4 regions of the Citrobacter rodentium NBRC 105723 genome follow, and region 1 is predicted to be linked to each of the others. Evidence: predicted binding sites of a transcription regulator. Region 1 holds the regulator's gene; each other region holds the start of a gene.
What was found. The regulator CRP, encoded in region 1, controls carbon source genes, mostly activating them, when cyclic AMP is high. The targets are predictions, from matches to a motif close to ATGTGANNNNNNTCACAT.

Region 1 (2,204 bases):
GAAGATCAAGTAAGGCGAAATCTTGCCAGATAACGCCTTCTCCAGCCCGGAACAGGCTACAAACGTAGGCCGGGCAAGCGAAGCGCCCCCGGCAGTGTGCCGGATGGCGGCTAACGCCTTATGGCCTACAGATTGCGCAAAACCTAAGCCGCAATCACCTCATACGAGTGGGTAATGTTTACCGCTTTTTCCAGCATCAGCGCCACCGAGCAATACTTCTCCGCGGAGAGATCGACCGCCCGCGCCACTGCGGCATCTTTCAGGTCATTACCCGTAACGATGAAATGCAGATTGATATGGGTGAACAGACGCGGCGCTTCTTCGCGACGTTCAGAGGTCAGCTTCACTTCGCAGTTGGTCACATCCTGACGGCCTTTTTGCAGAATGGAAACCACGTCAATGGCGCTGCAACCGCCAGCGGCCATTAACACCATTTCCATCGGGCTGGGGGCCTTATCGCCTGAGTTGCCGTCCATCAGGATCTGGTGCCCGGAAGCCGACTCGCCGAGGAAGGTTAACCCTTCAACCCATTTAACACGCGCTTGCATATCTCGTAACTCCAATGTTGCAATTTTCCCCACAGATTACGCGCCCGCGACAAATCTCGCAACGGAAGGCGACCTGCGTCATGCTGAAGCGAGACACCAGGAGACACACAGCTAAAGCTATGCTAAAACAGACGAGATGCTACGGTGCGTTGACGTACTGTGTATGCACAGGATTTCATATTAAAGGCTGCTGCCGTTATTGACAGCCTCTTCCCGGGAAGCGGGAAGCACATTTTTGCAACCCCAGAGACAGCGGTGTTTTCTGGCTCTGGAGACAGCTTATAACAGAGGATAATCGCGCATGGTGCTTGGCAAACCGCAAACAGACCCGACTCTCGAATGGTTCTTGTCTCATTGCCACATTCATAAGTACCCGTCGAAGAGCACGCTGATTCACCAGGGTGAAAAAGCGGAAACGTTGTATTACATCGTGAAAGGCTCGGTAGCAGTGTTGATTAAAGATGAGGAAGGGAAAGAAATGATCCTTTCTTATCTGAATCAGGGTGATTTTATTGGCGAACTGGGCCTGTTTGAAGAAGGCCAGGAACGTAGCGCATGGGTACGAGCTAAAACAGCATGTGAAGTGGCGGAAATTTCCTACAAGAAGTTCCGTCAGCTGATCCAGGTCAACCCGGATATTCTGATGCGCCTCTCTTCCCAGATGGCCCGCCGCCTGCAGGTCACCTCAGAAAAAGTCGGCAATCTGGCTTTCCTTGACGTGACCGGGCGTATCGCCCAGACGCTGCTGAATCTGGCGAAACAGCCGGATGCCATGACCCACCCGGATGGTATGCAGATCAAAATCACGCGCCAGGAGATTGGTCAGATCGTTGGCTGCTCCCGCGAAACCGTTGGTCGTATTCTGAAGATGCTGGAAGATCAAAACCTGATCTCCGCGCACGGTAAGACCATCGTCGTTTACGGCACGCGTTAATCCCGTCGGAAACGGCGCGTTACCCCGGTAGCGCGCCGTTTTTGTTTTACCGATGTGGCGCAGACTGATTTATCACCCGGAGATCAACTACGCACTCCGTCAGACGCTGGTGCTGTGTTTGCCCGTGGCCGTCGGCCTGCTGATCGACCAGCTCCATCTGGGCCTGCTTTTTTCCCTCGTTCCCGCCTGCTGCAATATTGCCGGGCTTGATACGCCGCACAAACGCTTCTTCAAACGCCTGATAATCGGCGCGTCGCTGTTCGCCGGTTGTAGTCTGATCATGCAGCTGCTGCTGGCCCGCACGGTGCCGCTGCCGCTCATTCTGACTGTCCTGACGCTTATCCTCGGCGTCACCGCGGAAATCAGTTCGCTCCACGCCCGCCTGCTTCCCGCGTCGCTGATCGCCGCGATTTTTACCCTCAGTCTGGCGGGGAATATGCCGGTCTGGGAGCCGCTGCTGATCTATGCGCTGGGCACGCTATGGTACGGGCTGTTTAACTGGTTCTGGTTCTGGCTGTGGCGCGAACAGCCGCTGCGCGAGTCGCTGAGCCTGCTGTATCGTGAACTGGCAGACTACTGCGAAGCCAAATACAGTATGCTGACTCAGCACGCCGATCCGGAAAAAGCCCTGCCCCCGCTACTGGCGCGCCAGCAGAAAGCGGTTGACCTGATCACCCAGTGCTATCAGCAGATGCACATGCTGTCGGCGCATCGCAATAATG
Region 2 (2,204 bases), 570 kb from region 1:
TGCTCATCGACCCGGCGATTGCTCTGTTCAAAAATACGGTTAGCCAGATTCTCAAACTGTTCGCTGAGACGCTGCTCGCTGTTGATCATCTGACGAATTTTGTCTTCCGCATGTTGCTGCGCGGCTTCCATCCGCGTGGTGACTTCACGCAGATCCGCCTCCAGAGAGGTGTTAATGCTGCGCAGGCTGCGAAGTTCGTTATTCAGCAGTTCGCACTCATCGCGCCAGTGCTCGCTTTGCGCAAGCTCCTGTTTCGCCGCGCTTAACGCCGCCACCATATCTTCACGTTCGGCAAGCTGATCGGCTTTTTGCTGCGCGTGCTGATAGCTGGCGATCAACCAGCCAAGCGCAATGCCCACCAGCGCTATCACCGCGTAAATTACGATTGAGATGTCCAAAATGCCTCCTGCCGCTGCCGCTCACCTGCACAAAATAGGATTGTGCTGTATAAACGTCCAGTTTAAAAGGAAATTCCTGCGAGGCGTTACGCAAAATAAAAAGGCCGAACGCGTCGGCCTTATACGGAAATCATGAGGATTAGATCAGACGGCGAGCCGCTTCCACCACGATTTTCACCGCGTGGCTTTCGGTTTGCTTCATGGTCTCAGCATTCGGGATCTCTTGCTGAGTGCGGTTGACGATGACGCCTGCCACCATTCCCGCACGCAGGCCCTGGCTGGCGCACATGGTCAGCAGCGTGGCGGACTCCATTTCATAGTTCATCACGCCCATTGCCTGCCACTCTTCCATAGAGCCCTTAAAGCGGCTGACCACGCGCCCGGAATAGGTGTCGTAACGCTCCTGGCCCGGATAGAAGGTATCGGAAGAGGCGGTGACGCCCACGTGCGTGGTCGCGCCGACCGATTTCGCCGCGTCAACCAGCGCGGTGGTACATTCAAAATCCGCCACCGCCGGGAACTCCATTGGCGCGAAGTGCAGGCTTGCGCCGTCGAGACGCACGGACGCCGTGGTCACCAGAACATCGCCAACGTTAATGTGCGGCTGAATCGCACCGGTCGTGCCAATACGCAGGAAAGTGCGGATACCAAGCTGCGCCAGCTCCTCTACGGCAATCGACGTCGACGGGCCGCCAATGCCGGTCGAGCAGACGATCACGGGCTTGCCGTCCAGTTCTGCGCGCCAGGTGGTAAATTCGCGATGCGATGCCAACTTAACCGGCTTATCCATCAGCGCGGCGATTTTTTCCACACGCTCAGGATCGCCAGGGACGATGGCAAGCGTAGCCCCTTGTAAATCGTTTTTGGTGAGGCCGAGATGAAAAACATCCGATCCGGACATAAGAAACTCCTCTGTGATTCGATTTGGGTCAGAAGAAGCAAAAAGATACTTTACCGAAGGATACAGCCCCTTTTTGTGATACCTATCACTTTGAGATAAACCACTTGCATAACATTACGCAATAAAAGTGATAACCCTCACATTAATGCACTGATTTCATCTTTCATTGCACAAAAATTGAACCGAATCAGGCAGTGTGGGTTTGTTAAAGGCTGTCTATAGTTAACACTGCGCTAATTATCTGAGGGTACGGAGAATACCATGACAACATCACAACAAACCGGCTTTGCACCTGCTGCCTCTCCCCTTGCCTCGACAACGGTTCACACCCCGGACGATGCCATTCTTGCGGGCTTCACGACCATTCCCTCACAGGGTGAGGAGATGCCGGCTTACCACGCACGTCCGAAAACAAGCGATACGCCGCTGCCTGTGGTCATTGTAGTGCAGGAAATTTTTGGCGTGCATGAACATATCCGCGACCTGTGCCGCCGTCTGGCGCTGGAGGGATACCTGGCGATCGCGCCTGAGCTCTATTTCCGCGAAGGCGATCCGAATGATTTCGCCGATATCCCTACGCTTATCAATGGCCTGGTAGCCAAAGTGCCCGATTCCCAGGTGCTGGCCGACCTGGACCACGTCGCCAGCTGGGCGTCCCGCAACGGCGGCGATGCTCATCAACTGATGATGACTGGCTTTTGCTGGGGCGGACGTATTACCTGGCTGTACGCGGCGCATAACCCGCAGCTGAAAGCCGCCGTCGCATGGTACGGAAAACTGGTCGGCGATAAGTCGTTGAATTCACCGAAACATCCTGTCGATATCGCCACCGATCTCAACGCCCCGGTGTTAGGGCTTTATGGCGGGCAGGATAACAGCATTCCGCAGGATACCGTCGAAACGAT
Region 3 (2,204 bases), 2.3 Mb from region 1:
ATGCAGTATTTTGATCTGCTGCGCGCGCAGTTCGGTCCGGTGGTGGTCTCCTGCGCCATCAGTACGCTGGTGGTTTTTCTGGTGGTCAGCTGGAGCTCGCACCTGGTTCACGGCGAACGCAAAGTGGTTGGACAGAAAGGATCGAAAAAATGATGGCGTATATCTGGTGGTCTTTGCCGCTGACCTTAGCGGTCTTCTTTGCCGCGCGAAAGCTGGCGGCGCGCTTTAAGTTTCCTTTACTGAACCCGCTGCTGGTGGCGATGGTGGTGATCATTCCGCTATTGATGCTGACCGGGACGCCTTATGAACACTATTTCAAAGGCAGTAAAGTGTTAAACGATCTGCTGCAACCGGCGGTGGTGGCGCTGGCCTATCCATTGTATGAACAGTTGCACCAGATCCGCGCCCGCTGGAAATCCATCATTACCATCTGTTTTGTCGGCAGCGTGGTGGCGATGGTCACCGGCACCTCGGTCGCGCTGCTGATGGGCGCCACGCCGGAGATCGCCGCCTCGGTCCTGCCGAAATCGGTCACTACCCCGATTGCGATGGCGGTTGGCGGCACTATCGGCGGCATCCCGGCGGTGAGCGCGGTATGCGTGATTTTCGTCGGCATTCTCGGCGCCGTTTTCGGTCATACCCTGTTAAACGCGATGCGTATCCGTACCAAAGCCGCACGCGGTCTGGCGATGGGAACCGCCTCGCACGCCCTCGGCACCGCCCGCTGTGCGGAGCTGGATTATCAGGAGGGGGCATTCAGCTCGCTGGCGCTGGTGATCTGCGGGATCATTACCTCTCTCGTCGCACCGTTCCTGTTTCCGATTATTCTTTCATTATTGGGCTAAAATTTGCGATGCGTCGCGCATTTTTAATTTAAGTTTCATAAGTTGCAGTGGTAATGAGATATAAATCACATATAAAGCTCTGACAGGCCCGTACACTACGATCCCATTACATTATTTTGAGGCAACGCCATGCACCCACGTTTTCAAACTGCTTTTGGCCAACTTGCGGATAATTTGCAGTCAGCGCTGTCGCCGATTCTGGCGGATACGCATTTCCCCGCCTTGCTGACCGGTGAGCAGGTTTCTGCATTGAAAACCGCAACGGGGCTTGATGAAGACGCGCTGGCATTCGCGCTGCTGCCGCTGGCGGCGGCCTGCGCCTGTACTCCCCTCTCCCATTTTAACGTCGGCGCCATTGCCCGCGGCGTTAGCGGGACGTGGTACTTTGGCGGCAATATGGAGTTTCTCGGCGCCACCATGCAGCAAACCGTCCATGCCGAGCAGAGCGCCATCAGCCACGCCTGGCTGCGCGGTGAAAAAGGGCTGGCGGCAATCACCGTCAACTACACTCCCTGCGGCCACTGCCGCCAGTTTATGAATGAACTGAACAGCGGGCTGGATCTGCGCATTCATCTGCCGGGACGCGAACCGCTTACCCTGCGCGACTATTTGCCGGACGCCTTTGGCCCGAGAGATCTGCAGATTAAATCGCTGCTGATGGACGAACAGGATCATGGCTTCGCAGCGCAAGGCGACGCGCTGGCGCAGGCGGCGATTGCCGCAGCGAACCGCAGCCATATGCCATACAGCCAGTCGCCGAGCGGCGTCGCGCTGGAGTGCAAAGACGGGAAAATCTTCAGCGGCAGCTATGCCGAAAACGCCGCCTTTAACCCGACCCTGCCGCCGCTGCAGGGGGCGCTCAATCTGCTGAACCTGAACGGCTATGCTTTTGCCGATATTCAGCGGGCGGTGCTGGCGGAAAAAGCCGATGCCGCGCTGATTCAGTGGGACGCCACCGCCGCCACGCTGAAAGCGTTAGGCTGCAACACTATCGGGCGCCTGTTGTTAGCGTAATCGCGCTATTCCCCGGTGAGGACATTGCTGAAAATCCCCCCAATCAGACTGCTGTTTCTTGCGCTTCGCAGGCGGGTACAGTAGCCTGATTGAAATTTCATCCCGTTACCGAGTTTTCCTCATGTTTAAGCGCGTGTTTTACAGCCTGTTGGTCCTGATCGGCTTGCTGCTGTTGATCGTGCTTGGTCTTGACCGCTGGATGAGCTGGAAAACCGCGCCCTACATTTATGATGAATTGCAGGATCTGCCCTACCGCCAGGTCGGCGTGGTGCTTGGCACCGCGAAATATTATCGCGCCGGGGTGATTAATCAGTATTACCGCTACCGCATTCAGGGGGCGCTCAA
Region 4 (2,204 bases), 800 kb from region 1:
TGTTAACATCGAAGCCGCGAATGACGCCGGAAGTCTCGCGGGTCGAGAAGTTATCGGTCACCGAACCGGCAATGACGATGGTTTTATCGGTGATGATCGGCGGCGAGGTTGGCTCATACAGCCCCGGCGTTTGATCCGGCATGTTGGTTTGCAGATTGAGCACGCCTTTGTTGCCGAAAGTCTCGCACAGCTTGCCGGTTTCAGCGTTAAGCGCAATCAGACGACCGTCGTTTACCGGCAGAATAATGCGGCGCGGGCAGTCGGCAATCACTTCCGGCGAAGCGTTACCCGCAGTCGCCTCATGGTATGAAACGCCGCGGCAGGTAACGTGCTGGAAGGACTCGTTGGTTTTCAGCTCCGGGTCGTAGTGCCATTTTTCTTTACCCGTCGCCGCCTCCAGCGCGAACAGACGCTGGTGAGCGGTGCACAGATACAGCGTGTCGCCCACTTTAATTGGCGTCACTTCATTGGTCAGTTCGCCCGGATCGTCCGGCTGCTTCAGATCGCCGGTACGGAACACCCATGCTTCTTTCAGCTTGTGAACGTTATCGGCGTTAATTTGCTTCAGCGGCGAATAGCGCTGGCCTTCCTGATTGCGGCCATACGCCGGCCAGTCGCCGTCAGCCACTGGTGAGATGGCCTGTGCAGGCGTCGACTCCGCGCTGAGCGCGCCGTCGATCTCCTGCGGGTCGTTGAAGCCCGCCCAGGTCAGGATGCCGCCGCTAATCAGCAGGGCGGCAACCAGTGCGGCCACCGCGCCGCGGGAAGGCACCATCAGGCGATGCCAGACAAAAGGCAAAATCAGCCAGATGCCGAAGAAGACCAGGATATCGCTGCGCGGCGTCAGCGCCCAGAAGTCGAAGCCGACTTCCCATACGCCCCAGATCATGGTGGCGAGGAGCAGGGCGGCATACAGCCATAGCGCCGTACGTCTGCTGCGCCACAGCAGCCAGGCGACGCCCAGCATCGCCAGACCGGCGATCGGGTAGTACCAGGAGCCGCCGATGGCGACCAGCCAGCCACCGCCGATCAGAAGATACAGCCCGCAAAGCGCTGCAAAGAGGGCCGTCAGCGTCACGAGAAGTCGTGGCGAACGTGCATTGTTTTCAGCCATAAAAAGGTACCATCTCAATTTGTTAATTTTTTAATAGCAATTAAGTATAGGATTTAACATGTGTGATCGTCATCACAAAATGAGCTTTATCAACAGATGCCGCGGATAAAGGCTTTTGCTGGTATACTGCGTGACTTGCTTTTCGATGCGGGCTTATTTACGGCAGGCATTGACCGATTTGTTTTTAAATCATGTGGTTATAGATATGAAACATACTGTAGAAGTAATGATCCCGGAAGCGGAGATCAAAGCGCGTATTGCCGAACTGGGCCGTCAGATTACTCAGCGTTATAAAGACAGCGGCAGTGAAATGGTGCTGGTTGGTCTGCTGCGCGGTTCATTTATGTTTATGGCGGACCTGTGCCGTGAAGTGCAGGTATCTCATGAAGTCGATTTTATGACCGCCTCCAGCTACGGTAGCGGCATGTCTACCACCCGCGATGTGAAAATCCTGAAAGATCTGGATGAAGATATTCGCGGTAAAGACGTGCTGATTGTGGAAGACATCATCGATTCCGGAAATACGCTGTCAAAAGTACGTGAGATCCTGAGCCTGCGCGAGCCGAAATCGCTGGCGATTTGCACGCTGCTGGATAAGCCTTCTCGCCGCGAAGTGAACGTGCCGGTAGAGTTCGTTGGCTTTTCCATTCCGGACGAGTTCGTGGTGGGGTACGGGATTGATTACGCCCAGCGTTACCGCCATCTGCCGTACGTTGGCAAAGTGGTGCTGCTGGACGAGTAAGAACAGAATAGCCGGATGGCGTCGCAAACGCGACGCATCCGGTCTACAACCCTGATGGCTTATTCGTGGTTAATGTACTTTTTCCCTAACGCGGAAACGCCCTTATGATAGCGGTTCTCCAGCGTTTCCCGGTTGGTGGCCGTAACGTCAAGATCGCGCAGCAGGCCATCATTAATACTGTATGCCCAGCCGTGAATCGTGACTTTTTGCCCGCGTTTCCAGGCGGATTGCATAATAGTGGAGTGCCCCAGGTTATAAACCTGCTCCATCACATTCAGCTCATAGAGCGCATCCAGACGTCGTTCTTCCGGCATTTCGCCCAGCAGTGAGCTATGTTTAAGCCAGATA

Region 2: the regulator CRP is predicted to act here: its motif matches at 1,425-1,442, upstream of udp (uridine phosphorylase).
Region 3: the regulator CRP is predicted to act here: its motif matches at 899-916, upstream of cdd (cytidine deaminase).
Region 4: the regulator CRP is predicted to act here: its motif matches at 1,175-1,192, upstream of hpt (hypoxanthine phosphoribosyltransferase).

The regions. Positions count from the first base shown of each region.
Region 1 covers NZ_CP082833.1:889,545-891,748, forward strand. Annotated here, with positions in the region: gene K7R23_RS04235 (phosphoribulokinase) at 1-13, shown strand, start outside; gene K7R23_RS04240 (OsmC family protein) at 144-548, opposite strand; gene crp (cAMP-activated global transcriptional regulator CRP) at 850-1,482, shown strand; gene K7R23_RS04250 (YccS/YhfK family putative transporter) at 1,535-2,204, shown strand, end outside.
Region 2 covers NZ_CP082833.1:1,455,305-1,457,508, reverse strand. Annotated here, with positions in the region: gene rmuC (DNA recombination protein RmuC) at 1-398, opposite strand, end outside; gene udp (uridine phosphorylase) at 538-1,299, opposite strand; gene K7R23_RS06860 (dienelactone hydrolase family protein) at 1,561-2,204, shown strand, end outside.
Region 3 covers NZ_CP082833.1:3,211,233-3,213,436, reverse strand. Annotated here, with positions in the region: gene K7R23_RS15110 (CidA/LrgA family protein) at 1-153, shown strand, start outside; gene K7R23_RS15105 (CidB/LrgB family autolysis modulator) at 150-845, shown strand; gene cdd (cytidine deaminase) at 975-1,859, shown strand; gene sanA (outer membrane permeability protein SanA) at 1,981-2,204, shown strand, end outside.
Region 4 covers NZ_CP082833.1:86,492-88,695, reverse strand. Annotated here, with positions in the region: gene K7R23_RS00395 (glucose/quinate/shikimate family membrane-bound PQQ-dependent dehydrogenase) at 1-1,114, opposite strand, end outside; gene hpt (hypoxanthine phosphoribosyltransferase) at 1,320-1,856, shown strand; gene can (carbonate dehydratase) at 1,916-2,204, opposite strand, start outside.